Regions from separate parts of the Bradyrhizobium sp. USDA 4451 genome, predicted to be linked through region 1. Evidence: predicted binding sites of a transcription regulator. Region 1 holds the regulator's gene; each other region holds the start of a gene.
What was found. Region 1 encodes PhoB, which activates phosphate uptake and scavenging genes when phosphate is short. Its sites were predicted from a motif close to TGTCATNNANCTGTCAT; they were not measured.
Positions count from the first base shown of each region.

Region 1 (7,573 bases):
TCCTGCTCGGCCTGTTGCTGTTCGTGCTGACCTTCTTCGTGCTCGCCGGCGCGCGGCTGATGCTGATGCGGCTCGAGAAGAAGGCGGGGAAGTGACGCCATGAACCCGATCTACAAATCCCGCCGCCGCAGCGACATCATCATCCGCACGCTCTGCGTCGGTGCGGCGCTGTTCGGCGTCACCTGGCTGGCGCTGATCCTGATCACGCTGCTCTACAACGGCCTTGCCGGCCTCAGCGTGCAGCTGTTCACCCAGAACACGCCGCCGCCGGGCTCGACCGATGGCGGTCTGCTCAACGCCATCGTCGGCTCGGTCATCATGACCGTAATCGGCGTCGGCATCGGCGCGCCGCTCGGCCTGTTCGCCGGCACCTACCTTGCCGAATACGGCAAGCACGACAAGCTCACCTCGGTGATCCGCTTCATCAACGACATCCTGCTCAGCGCGCCGTCGATCATCATCGGGCTGTTCATCTATGGTGCGGTGGTGGTGCCGATGCGCGGCTTCTCGGCGATCGCAGGCAGCCTTGCGCTCGCCGTGATCGTGATCCCGGTCGTGCTGCGCACCACCGAGGACATGCTGCTGCTGGTGCCCAATCCGTTGCGCGAGGCGGCCTCCGCGCTCGGCCTGCCGCGTTCGCTGGTGATCAAGCGGATCGCTTATCGTGCTGCGCGTAGCGGCTTGATCACCGGCGTGCTGCTGGCGACCGCGCGTGTCGCCGGCGAGACCGCGCCGCTGCTATTCACCGCGCTGTCGAACCAGTTCTTCAGCTGGGATTTGACCAAGACGATGGCCAACCTGCCGGTGACCATCAACAACTTCGTGCAGAGCCCCTACGCCTACTGGAAGGAACTGGCGTGGAGCGGCGCACTGCTCATCACCTTCACCGTGCTCGCGTTGAATATCGGCGCGCGTATCCTTGGTGCCGAAAGGACCGCAAAATGACCGAGCTTTCCGTCTCCACGACTGTCGCGGGCCACGTTCCCCAGGTGCCGCTTCCGGACGCGCCGCCGAAAGTCACGGTGCGTAACCTCAATTTCTATTACGGCGAGCACCACGCGCTGAAGAACATCAACCTGACGCTCGGCACCAACCGCGTCACGGCGTTCATCGGACCGTCGGGCTGCGGCAAGTCGACCCTGCTGCGCATCTTCAACCGGATGTACGACCTTTATCCGGGCCAGCGCGCGGTCGGCCAGCTGATGCTGGACCAGACCAACATCCTCGATCCCAAGCTCGACCTCAATCTGCTCCGCGCGCGGGTCGGCATGGTGTTCCAGAAGCCGACGCCGTTCCCGATGACGATCTACGAGAACATCGCCTTCGGCATCCGCCTCTACGAGAAGATCTCGAAGTCCGAGATGGACGACCGGGTCGAGAAGGCGCTGCGCGGCGGCGCGCTGTGGAACGAGGTCAAGGACAAGCTGAACGCCTCCGGCCTGTCGCTGTCCGGCGGCCAGCAGCAGCGGCTGTGCATCGCGCGCACCGTGGCGGTGCGTCCCGAGGTGATCCTGTTCGACGAGCCGTGCTCGGCGCTCGATCCGATCTCCACCGCCAAGGTCGAGGAGCTGATCCAGGAACTCTCCGAGGATTACACGATCGCGATCGTCACCCACAACATGCAGCAGGCGGCGCGCGTCTCCGACAAGACCGCCTTCATGTATCTCGGCGAGCTGATCGAGTTCGACGACACCAACAAGATCTTCACCTCGCCGAGCGATCGACGCACCCAGGACTACATCACCGGCCGGTTCGGCTGACCGGGCTGAGGAGACAGATGATGGCTTCTGAACACACCGCCAAGGCATTCGACAGCGACCTGCAGGAGTTGACCCGCCTGGTCGCCGAGATGGGCGGCCTCGTCGAGCGGATGATCACCGAGTCGGTCGACGCGCTGATCCGGCGCGACGTCGCGCTCGGCAAGCGCGTGGTCGCCGCCGACATCGAGATCGACAATCTGCAGCGCGTCATCGAAGAGCGCGCGGTGCTGACGATCGCGCGCCGCCAGCCGATGGCGATCGATCTGCGCGAGATCGTCAGCGCGATGCGCGTCGCCACCGACCTCGAGCGGATCGGCGACCTGGCCAAGAACATGGGCAAGCGCGTCGCGGCGCTGGAGAGCGATTTCCAGCCGCTGAAGCTGATCCGCGGCCTGGAGCACATGACCGACCTCGTGCTGTCGCAGGTCAAGTCGGTGCTCGACGCCTATGCCGCGCACGATCTGCCGGCGGCGATGAACGTCTGGAAGGGCGACGAGGAGGTCGACGCGATCTGCACCTCGCTGTTCCGCGAGCTGCTCACCTACATGATGGAAGACCCCCGCAACATCTCGTTCTGCATCCATCTGATGTTCTGCGCCAAGAACATCGAGCGGATCGGCGATCACGCCACCAACATCGCCGAGACCGTGTTCTACATGATCGAAGGCCAGCAGATCACCGACAAGCGCCCGAAGGGCGACATGACCAATTTTGCCACCACTGTGCCGGGTAACTAGGACATCATCCGCACGCGCGGAACCGGATTGTCTTCGACAAGTCGTTTCCGCGGGGATTATGCTCAAGAAGCTAAGCGTTTCGGTTTGCGTCTGGGCAACAGATCACCACAGAGAAAGAACTTAGACCGATGAGCGCACGCATTCTGGTAGTCGAAGACGAGGAAGCGCTAACGACGCTGTTGCGCTACAACCTCGATGCGGAAGGCTACGATGTCGAAACGGTGGGGCGCGGCGACGATGCCGATACCCGCCTCAAGGAGCGCGTTCCCGACCTCGTGGTCCTCGACTGGATGCTGCCGGGCCTGTCCGGCATCGAGCTGTGCCGCCGCCTGCGGGCGCGGCCCGAGACCAAGCAGCTTCCGATCATCATGCTGACCGCGCGCGGCGAGGAGAGCGAGCGGGTGCGCGGTCTGGCCACCGGCGCCGACGATTACATCGTCAAGCCGTTCTCGGTGCCGGAGCTCCTGGCGCGGGTGAAGGGCCTGCTGCGCCGCGCGAGCCCGGAGCGGCTCGCCACCGTCCTGACCTATGGCGACATCGAGCTCGACCGCGAGAAGCGCCGCGTCGCGCGCTCCGGCCGCCCAATCGATCTCGGGCCGACCGAGTATCGGCTGCTCGAATTCTTCCTCGAGCATCCCGGCCGCGTGTTCAGCCGCGAGCAGCTGCTCGACAGCGTCTGGGGCCGCGACATCTACATCGATGAGCGCACCGTCGACGTCCATATCGGCCGCCTGCGCAAGCTGCTCAATCCGGGCCGCGAGCAGGATCCGATCCGCACCGTGCGCGGCGCCGGCTACGCGCTCGACGACCGCTTCGCGAAAGCCGAGCCGCAGCCGTAAGTCGCCTTTCCGGCGAGAGCCGTCATCGTCATCGTCATTGCGAGCGGAGCGAAGCAATCCATCGCGCCACGAGCGGCGGCTCGTTATCGCGTGAGGTGAGCACACTGTCCGGCTCCCTCCCTCCTTGCGGGGGAGGGTGGGGAGGGGCGCGTGTGCTCACCTTACGTCGCGCAGTGCGCTTGACCTGGGCTATGTGCCCTTGATGTTCATTCGCTCACAAAAAATCCCCGCTTGTGCGGGGATTTGTTTTTCAGGTCTTCCGTAGTTTTCCCGAGGGCTACTTGATCTGCGGCTTCGCCGACGGCCGGCGGCGATCGGCGGCGGGCTGGTAGGCGACGCGGGAATGATGCGCGCAATAGGGCAGGCCGGCGAGCGCCTTGCCGCCGCAGAAGAAGAATTCCGGGCTCGAGGGATCGCCGACCGGCCAGTGACAGGTGGCCTCGTTGAGTTCGAGCAGCGACAGCCGCTGGCTCATCGGCACCACGTTGTCGAACGAGATCGGATCGGGCTCCATCTCGACCTCGAAGGCGTGCGCGAGCGCGGTGTTGCCGCGCGAGACCGGGCGCGCCACTCGCATCATGTGCTGGGCGGGGCGCGCCTTGCGCTGCCGCGGCGCCGCCGTGGAGGGTGCCTTGGCGCGGCCGGAGAGGCCGAGCCGGTGCACTTTGCCGATCACGGCGTTTCGCGTCACATTGCCAAGTTCCGCTGCGATCTGGCTGGCCGAAAGGCCAGACTCCCAGAGCTTCTTCAGCTGCTCGACGCGATCGTCGGACCAGGTCAATACCGTCATCGCATTCTTCCTTTCGCATGGCGCCGGCCAGTCATTGGAGCGGCGCTGCGAGCCAAATCTGGACAAATATCCCTGCGGCCAGAATCCCTTAGCCCTCGCCGGGCGCGGTGTTGCGCCCGAACGTTTACGCGAGACACAAAGGCTACTTAGAGGGTCCAGTACTGCCGCACGAGATGTCGTACCCGACAGGCCAAACGCTACAATATGGCGTGACTCTGGCGCAAGAGTCCGCGGCCGTGCGTCCACATGTTCCGACAAAGTTAAGCATTGCTGTGAGGCTTTTCCACCGCACCGGAATGCTCCGGATTGCGCTCGTTCGGCAGCGCAGGAAGCCCGGCAAAAGGACCGGCTCCTGGCGATTGACACGGACCCGCCGCAGCATAGAATGTTGCCCACGTGCCGCCCGCAAAGGCGGCCGTTTTGTTTTCCGAAGCTGGCCGTTGCTGCGCTGGCGTCAAGGCGCGCGGCAATTGTCGGCTTCAAACCGGCAGTGAACGCCATGACCAACGCCTCGTCGCATCTGCTTCCCGTCTTCGCCAGGGTCGATCTCGGCTTCGAGCGCGGTGAGGGCGCCTGGCTGATCGCAACCAACGGCGACCGCTATCTCGATTTCACCTCGGGCGTCGCCGTCAACGCGCTCGGGCATGCGCATCCGCATCTGGTGAAGGCGCTGCAGGAACAGGCGACCAGGCTCTGGCACATGTCGAACCTGTTCAAGAGCCCGGACGGCGAGGTGCTCGCCGCGCGGCTGTGCGAGCAGAGCTTCGCCGACTTCGTGTTCTTCTGCAATTCCGGCGCGGAGGCGATGGAGGGCGTGATCAAGCTGGTCCGCCACTATCACTTCTCCAAGGGCCATGGCGAGCGCTACCGCATCATCACCTTCGAAGGCGCCTTCCATGGCCGCACGCTGGGCACGCTGGCCGCGACCGGCGCGGCGAAATATCTCGAAGGCTTTGGCCCGCCGATGGACGGCTTCGACCAGGTGCCGCATGGCGACATCGAGGCGGTGAAGAAGGCGATCGGCCCGCACACCGCCGGCATCCTGATCGAACCGGTGCAGGGCGAGGGCGGGGTGCGCTCGGCGCCGCAGGCGTTCTTCAAGGCGCTGCGTGCGCTGTGCGACGAACATGGCCTGCTGCTGGCGTTCGACGAGGTGCAGACCGGCATGGGCCGTACCGGCGATTTGTTTGCCTACAAGCGCACCGGCGTCACGCCGGACGTGATGTCGCTCGCGAAGGCGCTCGGCGGCGGCTTCCCGATCGGCGCGGTGCTGGCGACCGCGAAAGCGGCCGAAGGCATGGCGCCGGGCTCGCACGGCTCGACCTTTGGCGGCAATCCGCTGGCGGTCGCCGCCGCCAATGCCGTGCTCGACGTCATGCTGAAGCCCGGCTTCTTCGAGCACGTGCAGAAGATGTCGCTGCTGCTCAAGCAGAAGCTCGCCTCGGTCGTCGACCGCTATCCCGGCGTGCTGTCGGAAGTGCGCGGCGAGGGCCTGTTGATCGGCGTCAAGGCCGTGGTGCCGTCGGGCGACCTGATCGCCGCATTGCGCAACGAGAAGCTGCTCACCGTCGGCGCCGGCGACAATGTGGTCCGGTTCCTGGCGCCCCTGATCGTGACCGAAGCCGAGATCGATCAGTCGATCGTCTCGCTCGAGCGTGCCTGCGCGACATTGTCGGCAGCGCAGCCGAGGAAGGCTGGATGATGAGCAAGCCGGTCCGTCACTTCCTCGACATCAACGAGCTGCCGCTCGCCGAGCTGCGCAACATGCTGTCCGCCGGCGCCGCCATGAAGGCGAAGCTGAAGGCGCATGAGAAGGGCAAGAAGCCGCTCGAGGGCAAGACGCTGGCGATGATCTTCGAGCGCCCGTCGACCCGCACCAGGGTGTCGTTCGACGTCGGGATGCGCCAGCTCGGCGGCGAATCCATCATGCTGACCGGCGCCGAGATGCAGCTTGGCCGCGGCGAGACCATCGCCGACACCGCGCGCGTGCTGTCGCGCTATGTCGATGCGATCATGATCCGCATCCTCAACCATGACGCGCTGCTCGAGCTCGCCGCCCACGCCACTGTTCCCGTCATCAACGGCCTGACCCGGCGTTCGCATCCCTGCCAGGTGATGGCGGATCTCATGACCTATGAGGAGAACCGCGGCTCGATCGAGGGCAAGACGGTGGCCTGGACCGGCGACGACAACAACGTGCTGGCGTCCTGGGCGCATGCCGCCGAGCGGTTCAAGTTCCAGCTCAATGTCGCGACCCCACCGGAGCTGTCGCCGAAGAAGCCGATGCGCGACTGGATCAAGGCGACCAATGCCCCGATCATGCTCGGCACCGATCCGGAAGCCGCCGTCCGCGGCGCCGACTGCGTCGTCACCGACACCTGGGTGTCGATGGGCGACAAGGAGGGCGAGCACCGCCACAACGTGCTGCGCCCCTATCAGGTCAACGCCAAGCTGATGTCGCTCGCCAAGCCCGATGCCCTGTTCATGCACTGCCTGCCCGCGCATCGCGGCGAGGAGGTCACCGACGAGGTGATCGACGGCCCGCAATCCGTGGTGTTCGACGAGGCGGAAAACCGCCTGCATGCGCAGAAGGGCATCCTGGCCTGGTGCTTTAACGAAGTCGCGTAACCACTAACGCCGTCGTCCCGGCGAAGGCCCATCGGCGTTAAAATAGGCTTGTGTGGCGGAATCGTTTGTGATTCCAGCATGGAATGACACACGAATCGCTGGTGAATGGCGACTGGGCGGGCGTCGTGACCCGGCTCGGTGGGGCAGAAGCACTCAATCGCACGGCACGTGAGACGAAGGCTTTCGTGCGTCCGCGCGAGATTAGGAGTGCGGTGGATTTGCTGCGGCTGATCCTGGCTTATTGTTTGAGTGAGCGGGGACTTCGCTCGACGGCGGCATGGGCGACATCGGTCGGCCTTGTCGACATTTCCTGCGTGGCGTTGCTGTATCGTTTGCGTCAGTGCGGAGATTGGCTGGCGCTGCTGGTGGGTCAGGCGCTTGCTGCCGCTGCCCCGAAGGCAAGCCGAGGTCGCTTGATCCGGATCATCGATGCTACCACGGTGCCGAAGAAAGCGCTGGATGCCAGGAAGAAGAACGAGGTGTGGCGCATTCACAGCGCGTTCGATCTTCCGCAGGAACGATTTGGCCACTTCGAACTGACCGATCAGCAAGAAGGCGAGACGCTCGACCGGATCCCGGTGGTTGCGGGCGAAATCCGTCTTGCCGATCGGGCCTATTTGCAGCCGGAACGCATGGCACGGCTGATCGAGGCCGGCGCAGACTTCGTCATTCGGGCTGGTTGGAAGAGCGCGCGCTGGCTCGATTGCAAAGGCTGTGCGCTGGACCTCATGGCTGAGCTGCGCAAGGCGGCGGAACGAGGCCTCATCGATTGTCCGATTTGGATCAAACCCAAGCACGGCGCGCCGCTCGCCGTGCGTC
Region 1 is NZ_JBTRCH010000001.1:2,606,116-2,613,688, forward strand. It holds gene pstC (phosphate ABC transporter permease subunit PstC) at 1-95, shown strand, start outside; gene pstA (phosphate ABC transporter permease PstA) at 100-945, shown strand; gene pstB (phosphate ABC transporter ATP-binding protein PstB) at 942-1,760, shown strand; gene phoU (phosphate signaling complex protein PhoU) at 1,781-2,497, shown strand; gene phoB (phosphate regulon transcriptional regulator PhoB) at 2,626-3,336, shown strand; gene ACVMB0_RS12055 (GcrA family cell cycle regulator) at 3,614-4,126, opposite strand; gene ACVMB0_RS12060 (acetylornithine transaminase) at 4,626-5,828, shown strand; gene argF (ornithine carbamoyltransferase) at 5,828-6,754, shown strand; gene ACVMB0_RS12070 (IS4 family transposase) at 6,856-7,573, shown strand, end outside.

Region 2 (7,573 bases), 1.4 Mb from region 1:
CCGGCGTCAACATCACCTACAAGATCCTCTACAACGATGCGGTGGCGATGACCGGCGGTCAGCCCGCCGAGGGCGGCTTCACGGTCTCGCAGATCGCGCATCAGGTCTGGGCGGAGGGCACCAAGAAGCTCGCGATCGTCTCCGACGATCCCGACAAATATCCCGCCAATTATTTCCCGTCGGGCGCCACCATCCATCATCGCCGCGAGCTCGACGCCGTGCAGCGCACCTTGCGCGAGATCGAGGGCCTCACCGTCCTGATCTACGACCAGACCTGCGCCGCCGAGAAGCGCCGCCGCCGCAAGCGCGGGCTGTTTCCCGATCCGGCCAAGCGCGTGTTCATCAATGAGCGCGTCTGCGAAGGCTGCGGCGACTGCTCGGTGGCGTCGAACTGCGTCTCGGTGCAGCCGCTGGAGACCGAGCTCGGTCGCAAGCGCCGCATCGACCAGTCGAACTGCAACAAGGATTTCTCCTGCATCGAGGGCTTCTGCCCGAGCTTCGTGATGGTGCAGGATCCCAAGCTGCGCAAGGCCGACCGCACCGCTGCCGATCCGAAGGCGCTGTTTGCCGACCTGCCGACGCCGCCTGCGGCCACCCTGAGCAATCCCTACAACATCCTGATCACCGGCATCGGCGGCACCGGCGTCATCACCATCGGCGCGCTGCTCGGCATGGCCGCGCATGTCGAGGGGCTGGCCTGCTCGACGCTCGACTTCACCGGCCTGTCGCAGAAGAACGGCGCGGTCATGAGCCATGTCCGGCTGGCGCCTACATCCGATATGCTGACCACGGTCCGCATCGCGCCGGGCAATGCCAATCTGATCCTCGGCTGCGACCTCGTCGTCGCCACCAGCGTGCCGGCGCTGAGCCGTGCCGAGCGCGGCGTCACCCGCGCCGTCGTCAACGCCGACCTGCTGCCGACCGCGAGCTTCGTGATCGATCCCGATATCGACTTCGAGGCAAGCTCGATGCGCGATGCCCTGAACGGCGCGGTGACATCAGGCGATCTCGACATCCTCGACGCCACCGGGCTTGCCACCGCGCTGATGGGCGACAGCATCGCCACCAACGCCTTCATGCTCGGCTTCGCGTTCCAGCGCGGCGCGATCCCGCTGTCGCTCGACGCGATCCTGAAGGCGATCGAGCTCAACGGCGCCGCGATCGAGATGAACAAGACCGCGTTCTCGTGGGGCCGGCTTGCCGCGCACGATCTTCAGCGCGTGGTCAGCGCCGCCCGCTTCAAGAATGCGGGCGCAGCTCCGGCCAAGAAGACGCTGGATGAAGCGATCGCATTCCGCGCCAAATTCCTCACCGACTATCAGGACGCGGCCTACGCCAAGCGCTATCTCGACGACGTCGCGCGTGTCCGCACGGCGGAAGCCGCGGCGGCGCCGGGCTCGCAGGACCTGACCGAGGCTTTTGCAAAAGGCCTGTTCAAGCTGATGGCCTACAAGGACGAATACGAGGTCGCGCGGCTCTATTCCGATGGCGAGTTCAGCAAGGCGCTGCGGGAGCAGTTCGAGGGCAATTCCGGTTTGAAGGTCCTGCTGGCGCCCCCGCTGCTGGCACAGCGCGATCCCGTCACCGGGCGCTTGCAGAAGCGCGAGTTCGGCCCGTGGATCTTCAAGGCGTTCGGCTTGCTGGCCGGGCTGAAGGGCCTGCGCGGCACCGCGTTCGACATCTTCGGCTATACCGCCGAGCGCAAAATGGAGCGCGCGCTGCCGGTCGAATATTCGGCGATGATCCTGCGGCATCTCGACGGCAACAAGCCGCTCGATCTGCCGCGCCTGGTGGCGCTGGCCAAGGCTGCGGACCTCGTGCGCGGCTACGGCCACATCAAGGAAGGCAACGTCGCCCGCTACCGCACCGAATGTGCGCGGCTGGAGCGTGCGATCGGCCAGCCGCTGGCGCAGGCGGCCGAGTAGGGGAACTTTCCGCGGCCGCCTTGGTTGACCGGTAACCCTGCCCGCAACCTGCGGCTGGATTCGCGCGGCCGGGCCCCTACATGATGGCTGTTCTGTTCGAGTGATTTCAGGAGGCCCTTTTGACGGTCCTGAAAAACGTTTTGGTTGCAACCGTTTGCGCCGCGTGCCTGGCATGGGGCGGTGTCGCGTTGGCCGACGACTACCGCCCGAGCGAGTTCTTCAGCCTCGATCTTTCACGCGCAGTCCTGTCGCCGAAGCCGCTTGGCCCGCCGGCGCAGTTCGAGCCGGTTCCGGTCGAGGCGAAGGCCGACCACGGTGCCGATCAGCATGCAGCCGCCGAACCGAAGGTTGAGGAGCCGAAGGTCGAGCGGCAGAAGCCGGTACGGACCACCAGGGTGACGCCGCCGCGCGAGACGGCACCGCGAGAGCGGAAGCGCGCAGTCGCGCACGTTCCTGCTCGCGCCAAGCTCGCGCGTCGGCATTCGAACCCGCTCGATGCCGAAGCCCGCGATACCAGGATCCAGACCTGGCCGTGCCGCACCGGCGGCATCTGCAACTGGCGGCGGTGAGAGGCGGCGGCCGCGCCTCTCTCTTTCGAGGTGCACTAATCCCAAACCGTCATCCTGAGAGCTTGTGACGGATTCGGCTCCTGCGGAGTTTTTGGCGGCTGTTCGTCGCAGCAATTGGCAGGTTTGAGTTCGAGTTCGGCGATGACCCGTTGTTTAGGCTCTGGAGAGGCGGTTGCCTTGCAGGATGTTGTTGACGAGGGCGTACCAGAGCACGACGGCACGGACCTTTTCGATGCCGCGCACGGTCAATTGCCGCAGGTCCCAATTGCGCCAGCGGGCATGGATGCACTCGCAGATCGACCGGGACCTGTATCGGGCCTTGCCCTCTTCGCTCGCCATTCGCGCACGCCAGGCCAACACCCCCGGACCGTCGCCGCGCCGCGGTAGATAGGGATCGGTACCGTGCTTGGATTGAGTGGGCGGACAAAAGATATCGATGCCCTCGGCATAGGCCCATTCGATGTCCTCGGCACTGCCAAAGCCGCCATCGACGAGATGGTCCTTGGGCAACCCTCCGGGCCGCGCACGCTGCCGCTCCAGCATGGGGCGCATCAGGCCGCGATCGGATCCGACGTTGCAAATTCTGGTGTCGACGACGATCTGCTCGCCGGCCACGCTCGTCACCTGCACGTTGTAGGCGGGGCGGAAGCCGCCGTTCGCCATCTTCATGACCCGTGCATAGGCGTCCGTCGTGGAGGCCCGCGGCTCCTTCGGCGTCTTGCCGTTGCCGCGACTTTCTTCGCGCTCCTTGCGCTGCTGCTTGATCTCGGCGAGCGCCGTCTGCGCCGCCTTCACCCGCGCGCTGCGTTCCCGCGCGGCCCGCTCCTTGGCTGCCCGGGCACGCTTATTGCTGGCGTCCGAGCGTGTGTCGACCTCGCGCTTGAGGTCTTCCACCACGGCCTCAGCCTGCGCCAAATGCTTATCCAGCGTCGCCTCGCGCCGGAACGAGGCGGCCCCGGCGCTGGCCCGGACCCGCATGCCATCCTGCGCCAAGGTCTCCAGATCGACGAGACCGGCCTTTGCCAACGCTGCCAGATGCTCACTGAGCAGTCGGTCAAGCAGATCGGCGTTGCCGACCCGGAAGTCCGCCAGCAGGTGATAGTTCACCGACACCCCGCCGCACAGCCAGCGATAGGCATCGTGGCTCTCGCACAGCCGCTCCAACGCCCGCGCGCTGCCAACGCCTTCGCTGGCGGCATAGAGCCACAGCGCCAGCAAAAGCCGGGGCGAGGTCGCGGGGTGACCGGGACGATCGCCGCGAGCCTTGATCCGGTCCTCCAACTCACTCAGATCAAGCTCTTCGACATAAGACCAGATCAGCCGCACCGGATGGTCTTCCCCGATCAGGCTCTCAATATCAACCGCTCGCAGCGCAATCTGGTCGCGCTGGGGCTCACGCAGCCGCGGAGCGCCGGGCAAGCCCGCTTCGGCTGGTGGCTTCGCCTGCTCCGGCAGGTCCCCAAACAACTCATCGGCAGCCAACATCACCTCCCGCGAATCCGTCATCGCCAGAGAATCACACCGCGCCGGCTTTCGGCTATAATGCTCGCTGAAACCCCAAAAAAATCACACCCTCTGAGGAGCGCGCCTTGCGCGCGTCTCGAAGGATCGACGGCCCGTCTCTGGCCGATTCATCCTTCGAGACGCGCGGAGCCTGTCATCGGGCCGCGCTTCGCGCGGACCCGGTGGCGCTCCTCAGGATGACGGGTCAGGCGCGTGAGCGCTCGGCGCCCGATGCCGTTCCCAGAATTTCCCTGAGTCATCCCGCCGTCGCAAAACCGTCGGCGCAGAGTCAAGAAACCGTCAGGGCGGAGTCAAACGGCGCAGGCAAAACCTTCGTTGCGATTCGACGAAGGTTATTCGATGCCGACAGTGATCTCCGCAAGGGGGCGAGGCCTTACAAGGCGTCAACTTCTGGTGCGCTCGGCGTCGACGGCTGCGCTCGCGGGATTGGGGGCGCTGGCAAGGCCCTATCTAAGCCGCGCCGCGGATCGGCCCGCGATCACAGGGATCCAGTCCGGCGATGTCGCCAGCGATTCCGCTGTCATCTGGGCCCGCGCCGATCGCGCGGCACGGATGCGCATCGAATGCGCCGCAGTCGAGAGCTTCGTCAGCATCCTGCGCACGGCGACCACGGATGCGCTGCCCGAGCGCGACTTCACCGCAAAACTGCTGCTCGATGGCCTGCCGCCGGGGCAGGACCTGTTCTATCGCGTCAGCTTCGAGGATCGCGACGGCCTCGTCGGCGAAAGCCGCATCGGGCATTTCCGCACTGCGCCGGTCGATCGCCGCTCGGTCTCCTTTGTCTGGTCCGGCGACGTCGTTGGGCAGGGCTGGGGCATCGACCCCGCTCGCGGCGGCCTGCGCAGCTACCGCACCATGCTGAACGAGCGCCCGGATTTCTTCATCCACTCGGGCGATCATATTTATGCGGATTGCACGGTGCCCGCGGAGCAAGCGCTGCCGAACGGCGAGGTCTGGCGCAACGTCGTCACCCCTGAGAAATCCGTCGTCGCGCAGACTCTTGAGCAGTTTCGCGGCAATTACAAATACAACTGGCTCGACGAGAATTTCCGCGCCTTCCATGCCGAGGTGCCTGTGTTCGCGCAGTGGGATGACCACGAGGTGGCCGATGACTGGTCGCCGATCGGCACCGCCGACGCGACCGGCTACGACGCGGATGGCAATTCGAAGCTGGTGGCGCGGGCGCGGCGTGCGTTCCACGAATTCATGCCGATGCGGCTGATGCCGGAGCGTGATGGCCGGGTCTATCGCAAGATCGGGCCGCTGCTCGACGTCTTCATCGTCGACATGCGCTCCTACCGCGATTCCAGCTGGAACAAGCAGGGCGATCCGGAGCAGGCGTTCATCCTCGGCGAGAGTCAGCTGGCCTGGCTGAAGCGCGAACTGATGGCATCGGATGCTGTCTGGAAGGTGATCGCGGCGGATCTGCCGATCGGGCTCATCAGCCTCGATGCCGTTGCGCTCGGCGACGGGCCGCCCGAGCGGCGCGAGCACGAGATCGCCGACCTGCTGTCCTTCATGAAGCGCGCCGGCGTCCGCAACACGGTGTGGCTCACGGCGGACATGCATTACACCGCGGCGCATCACTATGATCCGAACCGCGCCGTGTTCCAGGAGTTCGAGCCGTTCTGGGAGTTCGTCTCCGGTCCGCTGCATGCCGGCACCTGGTCGCCGGGCGCACTCGACAACACCTTCGGCCCGAAGGCGATGTACGAGAAGGGCTGCACCGCCGAGCAGGGCGACAACCTCGCGCCCTGCTTCGGCCTGCAATTCTTTGGCCGCGTCGACATCGACGGCAGGACCGCCGTGATGACAGTGACGCTGAAGGACGTCGACAACCACGATCTCTGGTCGGTCGACATCGAGCCAAGGCCGGACGCACGGCCCGGCCAGATCTTGGCGGAACATATTTAAGCTCGCCAATGCCGTCGCGACATCTTGATTTGCGGCGGCTTGCCCGAAGGGCCGGTTTGCGGGCAGACTAGGCATTGGCAGTCCTGCCAATTTCATTCCACGAAACGATTTGCTGGCGTGACGTCGTCGATTTCCTCGGCGTCCCACGCGTCAGGAGCTATCCATGGAAAATCTGCAGACACAGGGCATCAGCCTGCCGCAACTCGGGCTCGGCACCTTCCGCATGCAGGGCGATGCCTGCCGCGCGGCGGTCGAGAGCGCGCTCGGGCTCGGTTACCGGCACATCGACACCGCCGAGATGTACGCCAATGAAGAGCCGATCGGCGCGGCGATCGCGGCTTCCAAGGTCCCGCGCAAGGACCTGCATGTGACGACCAAGGTGTGGCACGAGAATCTGGCACCGGATGCGATCCGGACGGCGTTCGATGCCAGCCTGAAGAAGCTGCGGCTCGATCACGTCGATCTCTATCTGGTGCACTGGCCGTCGAAGAACATGAAGCTGCCGGCCGTGTTCGAAACGCTGATGCGGCTGAAGCAGGAGGGCCGCGTCCGGGCGATCGGCGTCGCCAATTTCACCACCGCGCTGCTCAAGATCGTGGTCGAGGACATCAAGGCGCCGATCGCCTGCAACCAGATCGAATATCACGCGATGCTGGACCAGACGCCGGTGCGGACATATCTCGCCGCGAAATCGATCCCGCTGGTGGCCTATTGTCCGCTGGCGCAGGGCCGTTTCGCGACCGACGAGACGCTGGCGAAGATCGGCAAGAAGCATGGTGCGACCGCAGCCCAGGTGGCGCTGAAATGGCTGCTCGATCAGGACGGCGTTGCGGCGATTCCGAAGGCCTCGCGCGCGGAGAGCCAGCAGGCCAATCTCGACTCGCTGAAGGTCAAGCTCGACGATGATGATCGCAACGCGATCGCTGCGCTCCGCAAGGACATGCGCTGCGTCAATCCGGGCTTTGCCCCGGCGTGGGATTGAGCCCCTCCAGCGTCTGATCAAGACGCAGAATAAGAAAATGGCTCCGCGAGGAGCCATTTTCCGTTGTGTCGGTCTCTTGGATGTGTCGGTGATTAGTAGCGATCGCGCCGGATCACGACCGTGCGGTCATGATCGTGATGCCAGCCGCGATGCCAACCGCGGTCATGCCAACCACGGCGCATCTCGGCGCGCGCGCCCCAGCCGCGATCCCAATGATGGTGATGGCCGCGCTTGATCACGACGGTCTCGGCGCTCGCAATCGACGGAACGGCCACTGCGAGCGTGCCGATCGCCGCAAGAACAAAACCAATCTTTTTCATGTCATCCTCCTCAAATGATGCGACGAGAAAACCGTGCAGGCATCGAAACGTTCCTGAGGAACAAGCAGAGTTTTCTGAACGGTTGTTCATGTGGGCTTGCCTAACCCCGGAGTCCGACGCATCATCGCGCCACAAAAATCAATGTTCGGGGGGACGTTGCCGTGAGTGGATCTTCACGCCGGGATTTCTTGAAAGGTGCGGGATCGGCTGCCGCCGCTGCCATCGCAGGGCCGGCCGCAGCCGCGATGGGGCCGGATGACAAGTTCGACCTCGTGATCAAGAGCGGCGACGTGATCGATCCCAGCCAGTCGTTGCGCGGCAAGCGCGACATCGGCATCC
Region 2 is NZ_JBTRCH010000001.1:4,009,284-4,016,856, forward strand. It holds gene ACVMB0_RS18555 (indolepyruvate ferredoxin oxidoreductase family protein) at 1-1,925, shown strand, start outside; gene ACVMB0_RS18560 (hypothetical protein) at 2,054-2,494, shown strand; gene ACVMB0_RS18565 (IS1182 family transposase) at 2,648-3,979, opposite strand; gene ACVMB0_RS18570 (alkaline phosphatase D family protein) at 4,358-5,932, shown strand; gene ACVMB0_RS18575 (aldo/keto reductase) at 6,096-6,914, shown strand; gene ACVMB0_RS18580 (hypothetical protein) at 7,007-7,234, opposite strand; gene ACVMB0_RS18585 (amidohydrolase family protein) at 7,396-7,573, shown strand, end outside.
Region 2: ACVMB0_RS18570 (alkaline phosphatase D family protein) is a predicted target of PhoB. The motif match lies at 4,252-4,268, and genes of this name have one in related genera.

Region 3 (7,573 bases), 1.6 Mb from region 1:
CGGCACGCAAATTGCTGCGCCCGATCCATGACGCGGAGGGCGGTTTTCTGATGACGCCGATGGAGCAGGGCATTCGCATCACCAGCGGCGTCGAGCTCACCGCGCGCGACGCGCCGTCGAATTTTGCGCAGCTCGAGGCGGTGGTGCCGATGGCGCGCAGCGTGGCCGAGTTCGGCGAAGCGGTTGGCGAGCGCTGGCGCGGCGCACGGCCGACGCTGCCCGACAGCCTGCCGATGATCGGGCAGGCGCCGCGGCATCGCGGGCTCTGGCTCGCCTTCGGCAACCAGCATATCGGCTTCACCACCGGTCCGGGAACGGGTGCCGCGGTCGCCGCGATGATTGCGGGAGACACACCGCCATTCGAGGTCAAGGCGTTTTCGCCCGACCGGTATATCGCGTGACACGCGCAAGGCCGCCTGCGATGCTGGGACGTCAAGAGAACGGGCGCGGCAACCGAGGGGCAGGATGAACTACGTCTGGGATTTCGGGATCCTCGCCAAGTACAGCCATCTGTTCTGGCTCGGGCTCGGCTGGACCATGGCCTACACGATCGGCACCATCATTCTGGGCACGCTGATCGGCCTGATCGTCGGCATGCTGCGGCTCAAGCGCATTCCGGTGATCGACTGGCTCCTGATCGCCTATATCGAAACCTTCCGCTGCACGCCGCTCCTGGTGCAGATCATCTGGTTCTACTACGCCTTTCCGGTCGTGATCGGCGTCAACATCCCGGCGCATGTCGCGGCCGTCAGCGTGCTCTCGCTCTATGGCGGCGCGTTCTATGCCGAGATCGTGCGCGGCTCGATCGAGAGCGTGCCGATCGGGCAGTGGGACGCAGCCAAGGCGCTCGGCTTCCGCGGCTGGCGCCTGATGCGGCTCGTGATCCTGCCGCAGGCGCTGAAGCCGATGATGGCGCCCTATGTCAACCAGTCGGTGACGCAGCTCAAGAACACCTCGCTGGTCTCGATCATCGCGGTGCCCGACCTCGTCTACAACGCAACCCTGATCAATGCCGACACCTATCGGCCGCTCGAGGTCTACACCATCGTGGCGCTGATCTATTTTGCGATCCTGTTCCCGTCGACGCTGGCGGCGCGGCGGCTGGAGCGCGGGCTGACCTACGACAAGGTGTGAGGCTTCTTCTCCCTCGCCCCGCTCCTGCGGGGTCGAGACAAGCGAAGCTTGCTCTTAGAGGGTCGGGGTGAGGGGCTTCTATCCGGCAAGCAGTTCGTGGCTTGTTGAGCAATGTGCCTCGCCTCTCACCCGGATCGCATCTGCGATGCGGTCCGACCTCTCCCCGCAAAGCGCGGGGAGAGGTGAAGAGGAGACATCCTCGACCTCAGATATTCAACTCCACCGGCACATCCTCGGCCTTGACGCCGGCAAGCCCGAGGCCCTTGACGAACCATTCGCGCATCTGGCCGATGCCGCGGTTATAGTCGATCCAGACCGATAGGAAATCGCGCCAGCGCTTGTCCTGTTCGCGCCGCACCGCGGTGCCGCTCGCGATCGTCACCGAGGGCGAGGTCAGGATCTTGTAGGTGCCGAGATTCGGGTTCTTGGCGATCGCGGTCAGCCCGAGCACCAGCGCGTTGACCACGCAATCGACGCGGCCCGACGACATTTCCAGCATCACCTCGTCGCGCGACTTCAGCGACTTGATGGTGGCGTTCGGCGCGAAGCGCCGCGCCACTGCCTCGTTGGCGGAGCCGACGTCGACCGCGATCTTGACCTCGGGCTTGTTGATGTCGGCCCAGGTTTTTGCCTCCAGTCCCTTCTTCAGCATCGCGCCGAACGGATGCGGGAACACCAGATTGGTGAAATCGACCACCAGCGCACGCTGCGGCGTCGGGTTGAGCGCGAAGCCGAGATCGATCTTGTTGGCCTGCAGATCGAGGATCGAATTGCCGTAGGTCGACTCGACATATTCCAGCTTGACGTCGAGCAGTTTTGCCAGATCGTTGGCCATCTCGATTGAGAAGCCGGACCAGGTGCCGGTGGCGAGGTCCTTGTTGAAATAGGGCAGCTCGCCGGGCAGCACGGCGATCCGCAGCACCTTGTTGGCGCGGATGCGATCCAGCGTGTTGTCGGCCGGGGTCTGCGCCGAGGCCGGCGCCGCCATCGCGGCCGCGAGCGCCGCGCCGCTGCCGATCCCGAGCGCATAGCGCAGCGCGTCGCGGCGATCTTCGGAAATTTTGATGTCGTCGGATTGAGTCAAGCGGGCCTCCCTGCACCAGATCGCCGAAGCCTAGCGTCGGGTTCCGGCGCCAGCAAGGGCGCGCGCCTGCACCATTGGTAGGCTTGTCGACGAGGAGATGCCTATCCCTTCGCCTCATCTCGCGTGTGGCAGGGCGATCGCATATGCCGCTTCCGCAGGAGGCGACCCTCACCCTGACCCTCTCCCCGTAAGAACGACGTAAGAACGGGGAGATGAGAGCGTGCCTGCGGCTCGCCTCAATACCGTCCCGGCACGTACATCTCCTGCGGGATCGGGCCGCGGTGATAGTCGGGGTTGCGCACCCGCGGCGGCAGCACCACCGGTTGGTGGGTGACCGACTGGTAGGGGATCTGGCTCAGCAGATGCGAGATGCAGTTGAGCCGGGCGCGCTTCTTGTCGACGGCATCGACGATCCACCATGGCGTATCAGGCAGATGGGTGCGCTCCAGCATGGTCTCCTTGGCCTTGGTGTAGAGCTCCCAGCGGGTCCGCGCCTCGACGTCCATTGGGCTCAGCTTCCACTGCTTCAGCGGATCCTGGATCCGCATCGAGAAGCGGAACGCCTGTTCCTCATCGGTGATCGAGAACCAGTATTTCAGCAGGATGGTGCCGGAGCGGATCAGCATGCGTTCAAATTCCGGCACCGAAACGAAGAACTCCTCATACTGCTCGTCGGTGCAGAACCCCATCACCTTCTCGACGCCGGCGCGGTTGTACCAGCTGCGGTCGAACAGCACGATCTCGCCGCTGGCCGGAAGATGCGAGACGTAGCGCTGGAAGTACCATTGCGTGCGCTCGCGCTCGTTCGGCGCCGGCAGCGCCGCGATCCGGCAGACCCGCGGGTTGAGCCGCTGGGTGATGCGCTTGATAACGCCGCCCTTGCCGGCGGAATCGCGCCCCTCGAACAGCACCACGACCTTCTTCTTCTCATGCTGCACCCAGTCCTGCAGCTTCACCAGCTCGCCCTGCAACCGCAGCAATTCGCGGAAGTAGAACTTGCGGTCGATCGACGGCTTGCCGGCGGCGCCGTCGTGATCGAGCTCGTCGAGCCTCATGTCGTCGAGCTCGAGCTCGAGTTCCTCGTCGAGGCTGTCGGCCATCTCCTGATGAATGCGGGCGCGCAAGGCTTCGTCACGCAAGGCTTCGTCACGCAAGGCTTCGTTCCGCAAAGCTTCGTCTCGAGAGGCTTCGTCGGTGAGGTGAGGGGCGGTCATGAAGGTCCGTCTTTCAGTGTGCTAGATGGATCGCCGGGAGCATTGACGGGCGATGTTACCCCTCTATGACAAGGGCATGACCGCTGTTTCACGCCGCCGGGCGGATTGTGCTAACAAGCGACCACAAGATCAAAAAAGGAGACGCCGATGATTTCGCTCACGCCAAAAGACGTCCTGCCGGAGGACGGCACCGCCGGCACGCTGGTCGGACGGGTCTGGCTGCCGCAGGCCGGCGGGCCGGCCGTGGTCGCGGTACGCGGCGACGGCGTGTTCGACGTCACCGCGCGCTTTCCCACGGTGAGCGCGCTGTGCGAGGAGAGCGATCCGGCAGGTGCGTTGCGTGCGACCAAAGGCGAGCGGATCGGCGATCTCGCGGCGATCCTCGCCAACACGCCGCCCGACCGGCGCGACAAGGCGAAGCCGCATCTGCTGGCGCCGGTGGATCTGCAGGTGCTGAAGGCCGCCGGCGTCACCTTCGCGATCTCGATGCTGGAACGCGTGATCGAGGAGCGGGCGCGCGGCAACCCGTCCTCGGCGGAGGCGATCCGCAAGGAGGTGGTGCGCCTGGTCGGCGATGATCTCTCCAAGCTCAAGCCCGGCTCCGAGCAGGCGATGCGACTGAAGCAGGTGCTGATCGACCAGAATGCCTGGAGCCAGTATCTCGAGGTCGGCATCGGCCCCGACGCCGAAGTCTTCACCAAGGCGCCGACGCTGTCCTCGGTCGGTACCGGCATGGATGCCGGGCTGCATCCGAAGTCGACCTGGAACAACCCGGAGCCGGAGGTCGTGCTTGTCGTCTCCGGTGCCGGCAAGATCGTGGGTGCCGCGCTCGGCAACGACGTCAACCTGCGCGACTTCGAGGGCCGCTCGGCGCTCTTGCTGTCGAAGGCCAAGGACAACAACGCGTCGTGTGCGATCGGCCCGCTGCTCCGGCTGTTCGACGCGACCTTCTCGCTCGACGACGTCAGGCAGATGGATGTCGGCCTCACCGTGACCGGCACCGACGGCTTCGTGCTCGAGGGCCATTCCTCGATCTCAAAGATCAGCCGCGACCCGACCGACCTGGTCGCGCAGACCATCGGACTGGTGCATCAATATCCCGACGGCTTTGCGCTGTTCCTCGGCACGATGTTCGCGCCGGTCAAGGATCGCGACGCCAAGGGCGAGGGCTTCACCCACAAGCGCGACGACATCGTCACCATCGCAGCGCCGCAGCTCGGCAAGCTCGTCAACCGCATGCGCAGCAGCGACCAATGCGAGCCCTGGACCTTCGGCGTCGGCGCGCTGATGAAGAATTTGGCGCAGCGCAAGGTGCTGTGAGGACAAGCGTAGGGTGGGTTAGTTAGCCGAGGCGTAACCCACCGACTTCGTGCTGCGGGGAAGAGGGACCATCGTGAGGTGAGCACGCTCGTCAGGCTCCCTACCCCCTTGCGGGGCCAGCAAGGGGGAGGGAACCCTTCCTCCGGTGCTCGCCTCACTTGGTCATAGCTCACGTAATTTGCCGTCACGCTGCCGAGCGGCATGAAAATCGGGCAACGCAGGTATCGTCGTCGCCGCCGCGCCCGCCGTCTCGTGCTGCAACACGAAACGCAGCTTGAGGAACCGATCGTATTTCGCGTTATTATTCGCCGGTACATTGAACATTTTCACGGTGGCCCATGTTGCAGTGCCACGAAGGCGATTATTGCCCGCCTGTCCCGCATCCGCCGCGAAGCCGGCTTGGATTCATTGAGCTGCTGACCAGGTTGCGGCGAAATCCACTTGAGTGCTGGAGCGAGGACTTCTTCCGGGAGCCGATCGTCAAGCTGCGTCTGCCGTTCACCGACGCATTTGTCGTTCACGATCCGCACGCCATCAAGCACGTGCTGATGGACCGTGCGGGGAATTACCCGAAAGACACAATCCAGCGCCGCATTCTCTCGTCCGGATTGTCCGACGGCCTGCTGAGCGTCGACGGAGAGCGTTGGGAGGTGCAGCGGCGAACACTCGCCCCGATCTTCGCGCGCCGCAACGTCACCTCCTTCACGATGCGGATGCTGGTTGCCGCCAACGAACTGTCGGCGAAATGGTCCACGATGGGACCCGATGCCACGGTGGATGTTGCCGCCGAGATGACGCTGGTCACGCTGAACGTGCTCGCGCTGACGATCTTCTCGGACGGCATCGGCGATGATCTCGACGAATTCCGGATGGCGATGAATGTCTATTTCAGCGTGATCGGTCGCATCGGGGCGCTCGATCTGCTCGGTGTGCCCAAATACGTGCCGCGCCCGGGTCATCGTCGCCTGCGCGCGACGATGGCTTACTTCGAGGCCGTGATCGACAGGATCATCGACGTTCGATGCCGGGGACGTACCGTCCCTGTCGAGGGCCCGAGCGATCTGCTGGCCTTGTTGTTGCGGTCGCCGGATCCTTCGACCGGACGGCAGCTGAGCCCGCGGGAGATTCGCTCCAACGTCCTCACCTTTCTCTCCGCGGGACATGAGACGACCGCAAACACGCTCGCCTGGTCGATCTTTCTGCTGTCGCAGTCGCCTGAGTGGCGGTCGCGTGTCGCGTCGGAAGCCGAGCGCGAGCTGTCCAATCCGGCCGATGACCTCGCCGAGCGGCTGGTCGTGACGAAGGCGGTGATCGAGGAGGCGTTGCGTCTTTATCCTCCGATCGCCGCCCTTAGCCGGACGGCGCGCGAGGCGGACAGGCTGGGCGACCTGGCGGTCGGCGCGCGATCCCTGATCGTGATCGCGCCCTACGTCCTGCATCGGCATCACAGGCTCTGGCGCCGCCCCGATGCATTCGACCCCTCGCGCTTCCTGGGGGAGGCGCGCGGCGCAATTCCGCGGTTCGCCTATCTGCCTTTCGGGGTCGGGCCGCGAACCTGCATCGGCGCGTCGTTCGCCCTGCAGGAGGCGGCCATCGTGCTCGCGGTCCTGATCCGCGATTTCGAGATGAGGGTGCTGCCGAACGCCGACGTGCAGCCGCTCCAGCGCATCACATTGCGTCCGGCGCATGGACTGCCGATGGCGATCAGCCGAAGGTCCGCGGCGTAGCGCTTGTTGCGCAAGATATTTCCATTCGAGTCCGTCAGCGCGATCCCTGCGCCGCGCGACTGCGGCGGCAGCGCGCTGCGCGATGATGTGCTAGTGTTCGCTGCTGCCGCCTTCGTTGTCGAACATGTTCAGAAACCTGGGCGGCAGATCAATCGCATGCCGCAACTTGTGCGCGCGCAGATGCGCGAAATCCGGAGCGACCGCTTGTCGCGCCGTTGTGTGAACCAGTTCATCCTCGTCCGCGCCGATCCGTTTCAGCATAGTGGCTCGACGCGAACAGAAGGAGTCGCGGACATGAACGAGCAGCCATCAAATGGAATGCCCGATTGGCTCACGACGGACATGCTGGTGATCGCCGTCGCACTGGCGATCATCGTGATGGGAATCTGGATCGCGCCGTAGCGGCCGCAGGCGCGCGGCAATGACGCGGCTTACAGGCCGATCATGCGGAAGATCATGCCTCCGATATTCGGACCATGATGGTGGTGGCGGCGATGACGGCCTCGCGGAGCTTCGTCATTGCTTGCGGCCATCGCGGTGCCGCCGCCGTTCCGCTCGGGGCCAATCGCGTCGAACGCGGCCTTCTGCTCGTCGCTGAGCGCGCTGTAGAAGGTATCCAGCGCAGGACGCACCGTGCCGATCGCCTGCAGCATGGCATCGAGCCGGGCTGCGACCGCCGCAAGGCGCGCCGGCGGCGTGCGGGCGTCGGTGGGCGGGCAGGATGATTTCAAGGTGTCCTCGGCCTTTGTCGCCGCATCCCGCAAGGCCTCGAGGTTCGCCCGCTGTGCGTCGGTCGGCTTGACGTCGCGGTCGATGATGTCGCCGGGCCACGCAATGGCGGCAGGCTGCGCCGTGTTGCAGGTGGCATTGTCCGAGGTCGCCTCACGCTGACCGCGGTGCTGATCCGCCACCAGTGCCGTCACCTTGGCTTTCTGATCGTCGCTGAGCAGCCCGTAGAACTTCTCCAGCGCCGGCTGCAGGATCCCGACCGCATCGCGCATCGCCTGGAGCCGCTGCTGCATCGCGGAGAGCCGGCTCGGCGCGGTCAGCGGCACGTCCTTGGGACAGGAATTGAGAATGGTCTCGGACGCCCT
Region 3 is NZ_JBTRCH010000001.1:4,248,428-4,256,000, forward strand. It holds gene ACVMB0_RS19580 (NAD(P)/FAD-dependent oxidoreductase) at 1-401, shown strand, start outside; gene ACVMB0_RS19585 (amino acid ABC transporter permease) at 466-1,134, shown strand; gene ACVMB0_RS19590 (transporter substrate-binding domain-containing protein) at 1,340-2,218, opposite strand; gene ppk2 (polyphosphate kinase 2) at 2,455-3,318, opposite strand; gene ACVMB0_RS19600 (fumarylacetoacetate hydrolase family protein) at 3,580-4,752, shown strand; gene ACVMB0_RS19605 (hypothetical protein) at 4,915-5,082, opposite strand; gene ACVMB0_RS19610 (cytochrome P450) at 5,091-6,479, shown strand; gene ACVMB0_RS19615 (hypothetical protein) at 6,486-6,881, shown strand; gene ACVMB0_RS19620 (Spy/CpxP family protein refolding chaperone) at 6,911-7,573, opposite strand, start outside.
Region 3: ppk2 (polyphosphate kinase 2) is a predicted target of PhoB. The motif match lies at 3,498-3,514, and genes of this name have one in related genera.

Region 4 (7,573 bases), 3.8 Mb from region 1:
GGCTGCTGTTAGTCGAGGGCGTGCCGCCGGTTTAGCTACCCTTTGGCGCCGTCGAGAAATTCGCTGAACCCCGCGGGACGGTAGGGGCCGAAGCAGATCTGCTCCAGCACGCCGATTCCCGTCTCGCCGCCCTGCCGGGCGCGCACCACCTGCTGCACGTGGACGTTCTCGCGGGCCAGCGGGTCGAGCGCCAGGGGATCGAACGACTCGCCGCCGATCGCGAGCTCGCCCTTCCACATGCCCTGGCCCCATTGCGGATGGCCATAGCCGAGGCCCTTCATCTGGAATTTGAGAATAGGATCGAGCGCGATGGTCGTGGTGCGGCCATCGATGTCGACGAGGTCGATTTCGGCCGAGCACGCCAGCCGCGTCTTTGGCACATAGGTGACGCGATGCCGCGCGGTCGCCATGCGGCGGTCGAGCCCGTCGACCACGCCGGGGATCTCGGCTTCGCTGCGGTAGAGCGGCGCGGTGATGCCCTCGCGGACCAACGCCTCGCCCTGCGTGCCGTCGAAGAAGATGGCGTGCGAGATGTGGTCGTCCCAGACCAGCGGCGCCCACAGGAAGAACACGCTCGGCAGCGGCATCGGCGCGCCGCCGACGTCGCGTTCGCCGACATTGCGCACGCCCCAGGAGCGATCCTTGGTGCCGTAGCAGATGCGATCGTCGACCTTGATCTCGCCGTCGGGGTGGCGGATGACGCCGCTCCAGCGGCCGAACTGGTCGAACCGGGTCGCATCCATCGCGCGGCGGTCGCCCGACCACAGCGTCTGGCGCGCTTCCTGGATCGCGGCCGTGCGCGCGGAAAAGGTCAAGTCGCAGGATAGGCCGGGTCGAATTGCCGTCGAGCACGACGCGGGTCCGCAGCATCGGCTCGATGACCTCGAGCTGGAACGGGCCGACCTGCATCTCGGTGCGCTCGAGCGGCGCGCGCCGCGAGCCGTAGAAGCAGTGCTGCCGTCCGCCGCGCTCGACGACACTGAAGGCGCAGTCGAGAATCCTGCGGTGCGGATAGATCGCAATCCCGATGCCGAAATAATACGCGCCGTCGGCGGTGTAGCCGTTGAACCAGGTCCGGTCATAGACATTGCGGTCGCTGGTTGCGGGAACCGCGATCGGCTCCGGCGTCTGGTGGATGGGGAAGTCGTCCAGTTTGTTGAGCACGCCGATCCCTTTCGATGTCTTGACGCGGCTTCTTCACGCGAACCGCTTCAGTCCTGCCAATATGCAAAACTGTCGTGGTCGAGCGCTTGCGCGCAGGCGCCGCGGGTCATTTTCAGGAACAGCGCGTCGCCGCGCTCGGAGCGCTGCACACTGAGCGCCGAGACCACGCCCATCATGATGCCATGCAGCGTGTAGCGCCGGTAATCCCGCCAGCATTGATCCCAGCCGTAGTCGCGCACGCCGCGCCGGATCAGCTCGGAATGATAGAGCCGCACCAGATCGGATTCATGCAATCGCCGTTCGGCTGGATCGATTCCGGCCGACAGGAAGTAGGCGACGTCGACGATCCCGGGCCCCACCGTCAGCGTCTGCCAATCCAGCGTCGCCATCGGACGGCTGTTGCCGCGCACGTCGAACAGCATGTTGTCGAGCCGGAAGTCCGCATGTTGCAGGGTTCGCGGCACCGATCGATCGGCCTGATAGCGCGGGATCGCGTCCGGAAGCCGATCGATCAGATCGAGGAATTCCGGCTCGATCACGCCGCGATAGCGCTCCTTGTAGTGGCCGATGATGCCGGGCAGCACCGCGCGCAGGTCCCTGCGCCGGCTGGCAGCAACCGTGAAGCATTGCACGGCATCGAGCGTCGGATCGTTCCAGCGTGGCGCGTGCAACGCGGCGGCCTCACGGATCGCGGTCTGGCAGTCCGCGATTGTGCATCCGGCGAGCTGGTCGCCCGGGCGCGCGGGGGCCAGATCTTCCAGGATCAGCGTAAAATCGTCGGTGGCCGGATCGATTTCGGCGAGGATCGGCCGCGGGGTGTGAATCGCGACGGTCGTTGCCAGCTCGCGATAGAAGGCGACCTCGCGGACGTAAAGCGTGTGCGCGGAACCGGAATGGCGGCTGTCGGGATCTGCGGCCGGGAATTTGCCGACCACGCTTAAGGGCGCGTTCGGCTCACAACCGTCATAGCTCAGGTGAAATCGATAGCTGTCGCCCACGAGGCCGTTGCCGACCGGATTGCACACGAGATCAGTGACCCTGACCTGGTCGATCGCACCGGCCGTGCGCAACACCCGCGTCATCCACTCCGGATCGATCCGCGACGGATCGGCCGTGAGCAAACGCATCGGTTTCCTCCCATCCCCGTGAGCGTCACCACCGTTCCAGCCACGCTTTGCATCGGCCGGATTGAAGACGGGGTGATCGTTGCGCAAATCATACAGGCGCCGGCGGCTTTGGCAAAAGCCACAAGCAGGCCTGTGGGGAAGTCATGTAGGGCGCGTTGGCTGCGCTTACCGCGCTGCAGCCGATTCTCCACAGATCCTGCCGCCCAGCCGTCATTGCGAGCCACCCGGTCGGCGCGAAGCGCCGCCGGATGACAGGCTCCGCGAAGCAATCCATCTGCCCGCAAATGCGGTTGGATGGATTGCTTCGTCGCTATCGCTCCTCGCAATGACGGAGGCAGAACTATGACGCAGTAGGCCCAATCCACCCACCGCAGCGGGGGCTACCAGCCCTCCAGCACAATCTTGCCACGCGACTTGCCGCTCTCCAGCAGCGCGTGGGCGCGCTTGAGGTTGGCGGCGTTGATGGTGCCGAAGGTCTGGTCGAGCGTGGTGCGCAGCACGCCCTTGTCGATCAAATCGGCAACGTCGTTGAGCAGGTGATGCTGCGCGATCATGTCCGGCGTCTGGAACGAGGAGCGCGTGAACATCGATTCCCAGTGCACCGACACCGCCTTGCCCTTGAACACGGCGACGTTGAATTCGGCGGGATCGTCGATCAGGCCGAACTTGCCTTGCGGTGCGATGAAGTCGGCGATCGACTTGTAGTGCTGGTCGGTGAAGGTGAGGCTGGCGACGAGTCCCACCGGCGGCAGCTTCAACGTCTCGATCTGCTGCTTCATCGGCTGCGCGTGATCGATCACCGCATGCGCGCCGAGATCGCGGCACCACTTCTGCGACTCCGGCCGCGTCGCGGTTGCGGCAACGGTGAGGCCGGTGAGGCGGCGGGCAAGCTGGATCAGGATCGAGCCGACGCCGCCGGCGCCGCCGATGATCAACAGCGTGCGCGGATCGAGGCTCTTGCCGGGTACGGCGCCGAGCCGGTCGAACAGCAGCTCCCAGGCGGTGATCGAGGTCAGCGGCAGGGCAGCGGCCTGCGCGAACGACAGCGAGGCCGGCTTGTTGCCGACGATGCGCTCGTCGACCAGGTGAAATTCCGAATTGGTGCCCTGGCGCTGGATCGAGCCCGCGTAGAACACCTCGTCGCCCGGCTTGAACAGCGACACGTCGGGCCCGACGGCGTCGACCACGCCGGCCGCGTCGAAGCCGAGGATCTTGTAGCTCCCGTCGGTCGGCGCCGCGCGCTTGCGCACCTTGTAGTCGACCGGGTTGGCCGAGATCGCCTTCACCGCGACGCGGATGTCGCGTCCTTTCGGCTCGGGCTTGGCGATCTCGAAATCGACGAGCGACTCCGCCGCCTCGATCGGCAGCGACTTCTGGTATCCGACGGCCTTCATGTTGGTCTCCGTGATGGGCGATTGCCTGCCGACTTACCTGTCGCGCTAGCGTCCTTTTGGCAAGTACTGTAAAATCAGGGAACTAGTCCCCGTTTGTATACTATTGGGAAAATATCGATGAAACGGAAGAATTTTGCCCGCCGGCCGGGCTGCGCGGTCGAGGCGGCGCTCGACCTGATCGACGGCAAATGGAAGGGCGTGATCCTCTATCATTTGCAGGCCGGCACCCAGCGCTTCGGCGAGCTGCGGCGGCGGATGCCCGGCATCACGCAACGCATGCTGACCAAGCAGCTGCGGGCGCTTGAGGACGACGGCCTCGTGATCCGCAAGGTCTATGCCGAGGTGCCGCCGCGGGTCGAATACACGCTGTCCGAACTCGGCGAGAGCCTGCGCCCGGTGATCGATATTTTGAAAGCCTGGGGCGAGGGCCATCAGGAGCGGCTGTCCTGTGCGCCGGCGCCGGAGGTCGTGGTGAAGAAGAAGCGCGCGGCTTAGCACTCCAAAACGAAACGGCCGGAGCAATGCCCCGGCCGTCTGTTTATTGACGACAGATCACACTGCCTCAGAACGCGACCTGCGTGCGCAGCGCGACCGCGTCGAACTTCGACCCGGCATCCGCGCTCGACGTCGCGGAGGCCTGCTTGGCGACGTCGCCGTGCAGATAGTTCAGCATGAAGCGGACGTTGTTGTTGACGTACCAGTTCAGCGCGGCGGTGTAGACGGTCTGCCGTCCACCCGCGACGCCGACCGCCTGGCCGACCTGGTCGTTGAGGTTCATGGTGCTGACGCGGCCGGCGATTTCCCAGGCGCCGATGCCGCCGCCGGCGAGCGAGAACGGATCGTGCGGCTTGATTCCGCTATAGGAGGCCGTCGCCGCGTTGTAGGCGTGGTTCTCGCCGGTCAATACATAGCCGACCTGCGCGTAACCGCCGTCGAATTTCAAGCTCGGCGCGCCGACCGGCGGCAGGCCGGTATTCGCGGAGCGGTCGACGTTGAACCAGTAGTACTCGCCCTGGGCGATCAAAGGGCCATAGGTCGCCGCCGCCTCGACGCCGTAGACCTGGGCGCCGGAGACGTTGGCGATCGCGCCGGTCGAGATCAGCGTCGTCGGATCGATGCGCAGCTCGGGCCGGTCGCTCAGCGTGAGCGTCTGCGCCTGCGTCAGCTGGTTGCGCGGCGGCTGCACCAGCCATTCCGCGTCGGCGCCGATATGCACCGAATAGTTCTTGCCGCTGATCGGATTGCCGGCGACGCGGACGATGCCGCCATACTGCTCGGAGGTGCCGGCCGGCGAGGCCGACGAGGCGGAGTGGATCGCGCCGGTGGTCGGTCCGGTGACGTAGCCGCCGATCCAGAGCTGGTCGTTCCACCAGCGGGTGCCGGCGCCGGAGCGGAAGTCACCGGCGGCGATGTTCTGCGCGATGATGCCGACCGAGGCGCGCTCCATGAACAGGATGTCGTTGGAGCTGGTGGCTTCGTCCAGCGTCCACGGGATATCCATGATGCCGCCTTCGATCGCCATCTTGCCGCCGAACGGCTTGAAGCCGGTGTAGCTCAGATAGGCGTTCTCGATGCCGGAGGTGCCGCCGCCGGGCAGCGATCCCGCGGCTGCGCCGCCGAAGCCGTCGGACGAGCCGCCGAAGTCGTAGATCAACGCGTAATTCCAGTCGCCAAGGAATTTGCCGACGATGCCGATGCGCGCGCGGCGCACGTTCTCGCCGCTGTCGAGCTTCTGCGGCGAGGTGGCTGCGGTGTTCGGGCGATAGTCGTAGCCGCCGACATCCCAGTGCACGCGACTGGTGATCGCGACGCAGTTCTGTTCGTCCGCAGTGCAGATCGTCGGCCGGTTGTTCGGCATCGTCACCACGACGCCCGACGGCGCGACCGGGCCCTTCACCGGGATCGCGGCGTTGGCGCTTGCGACGCGCGCGGCCTTCGCATCGGTTGCCTTGGCATCGGCCGCCTTCGCGTTGGCGTTCGCGCTTGCTGCGGTTGCCGTGTTGGCATTGGTCTGCTTCTGAAGTTTATCGAGCTTCTGCTCGAGCATCTTCAGCTGCTGCCTAAGCAGCACGATCTCCGCGTCGCTGCCGCCTCCGGCCGATTGCGAATAGGCCGGCGAGGCGGCGAGCGCCCCGGCCAGCCCGATGGCGATGGCACCAAGTTTTGTTGCACCCATTGTGCACCCCTGTTGTGTTTTGAAGTCCCCACTCACTCACGGAGACGTCCTAGGAGTCGAACGTGACTGACGCACGACAGCGATTTCGAGCCTCGCAGTTCCGCTTGTTGTCCGCAGGCAACAAGCGGCGCGGCGCAGTGAGATGACAGCCATCATAGAAGCCTGGCGGCGCGCTTCAACGCGGCGGCCAGGGGTTTTGCACCGGTCCGACAGGGCGGTTTATCCGGTCGGGCGCCCTTCATTTGCCCGGCGAACGCGCCTATATTCCGGCGTTTCCTCGAGAGGTGAGAATGCTCCGACCCGTCCGTTTTGCTGCCATATCCGCCCTGTGCACATTGGCTTTCATGGGGAATCTGTCCCCGGCCGCAGCCCAGGACCGCCGCGTGCCGTCCTCGCAGGCCGAACTGCAATTGTCCTATGCGCCGATCGTGCAGCGGGTGCAGCCGGCGGTGGTCAATGTCTACGCCGCCAAGATGGTGCAGAACCGCAATCCGTTCCTGGACGATCCGATCTTCCGCCGCTTTTTTGGCGTGCCCGGGCAGCAGCCCGAGCAGATGCAGCGCTCGCTCGGCTCCGGCGTGATGGTCGATGCGTCCGGCCTCGTGGTCACAAACAATCACGTGATCGAGGGCGCCGACCAGGTCAAGGTCTCGCTCGCCGACAAGCGCGAATATGAGGCCGAGATCGTGCTGAAGGACAGCCGCACCGACCTTGCGGTGCTCAGGCTGAAGGAGACCAACAAGGAGAAGTTCGCAACGCTCGACTTCGCCAATTCCGACCAGCTGCAGGTCGGCGACGTCGTGCTCGCCATCGGCAACCCGTTCGGCGTCGGCCAGACCGTGACGCACGGCATCATCTCGGCGCTGGCGCGGACTCAAGTCGGGATCACGGATTATCAATTCTTCATTCAGACCGACGCCGCGATCAATCCCGGCAATTCGGGCGGTGCGCTGGTCGACATGACCGGCCGGCTCGCCGGCATCAACACCGCGATCTTCTCGCGCTCGGGCGGCTCGCAGGGCATCGGCTTTGCGATCCCGGCCAACATGGTGCGCGTGGTGGTGGCCTCCGCCAAGAGCGGCGGCAAGAATGTGAAGCGGCCATGGCTCGGCGCGCGGCTGCAAGCGGTCACGCCGGAGATCGCGGAGACGCTGGGGCTGAAGTTGCCGTCCGGTGCGCTGGTCGCCAACGTCGCGCCGAACAGCCCGGCGGCGAAGGCCGGGCTCAAACTGTCCGACCTGATCGTCGGGATCGACGGGACGCCGGTCGACGATCCCAACGCGTTCGACTACCGCTTCGCCACCCGTCCGCTCGGCGGCAGCGCCGAGATCGAGGTGCAGCGTGCCGGCAAGCCGGTGAAGCTGACCGTGCCGCTGGAGACCGCGCCCGACACCAACCGCGACGAGATCGTGCTGACCGCGCGCTCGCCGTTCCAGGGCGCACGGGTCGCCAACATCTCGCCGGCGCTCGCCGATGAGCTGCATCTCGATGCCGGCGCCGAGGGCGTTGTCGTCACCGAGCTCGCCGATGACGGCACCGCCGCCAATGTCGGCTTCCAGAAGGGCGACATCATTCTGGCGGTCAACAATGAGAAGATCGTGCGCACCAGCGATCTCGAGAAGGTATCGAAGGCAGGCTCGCGGATCTGGCGCATCACGCTGGTGCGCGGCGGCCAGCAGATCAACGTGACGCTCGGCGGATGAGCCCAAAGA
Region 4 is NZ_JBTRCH010000001.1:6,422,360-6,429,932, reverse strand. It holds gene ACVMB0_RS29885 (DUF1330 domain-containing protein) at 1-35, shown strand, start outside; gene ACVMB0_RS29880 (hypothetical protein) at 36-815, opposite strand; gene ACVMB0_RS29875 (phosphotransferase family protein) at 1,212-2,291, opposite strand; gene ACVMB0_RS29870 (zinc-binding alcohol dehydrogenase family protein) at 2,672-3,685, opposite strand; gene ACVMB0_RS29865 (winged helix-turn-helix transcriptional regulator) at 3,803-4,180, shown strand; gene ACVMB0_RS29860 (OprO/OprP family phosphate-selective porin) at 4,248-5,861, opposite strand; gene ACVMB0_RS29855 (DegQ family serine endoprotease) at 6,206-7,564, shown strand; gene ACVMB0_RS29850 (replication-associated recombination protein A) at 7,561-7,573, shown strand, end outside.
Region 4: ACVMB0_RS29860 (OprO/OprP family phosphate-selective porin) is a predicted target of PhoB. The motif match lies at 5,924-5,940, and genes of this name have one in related genera.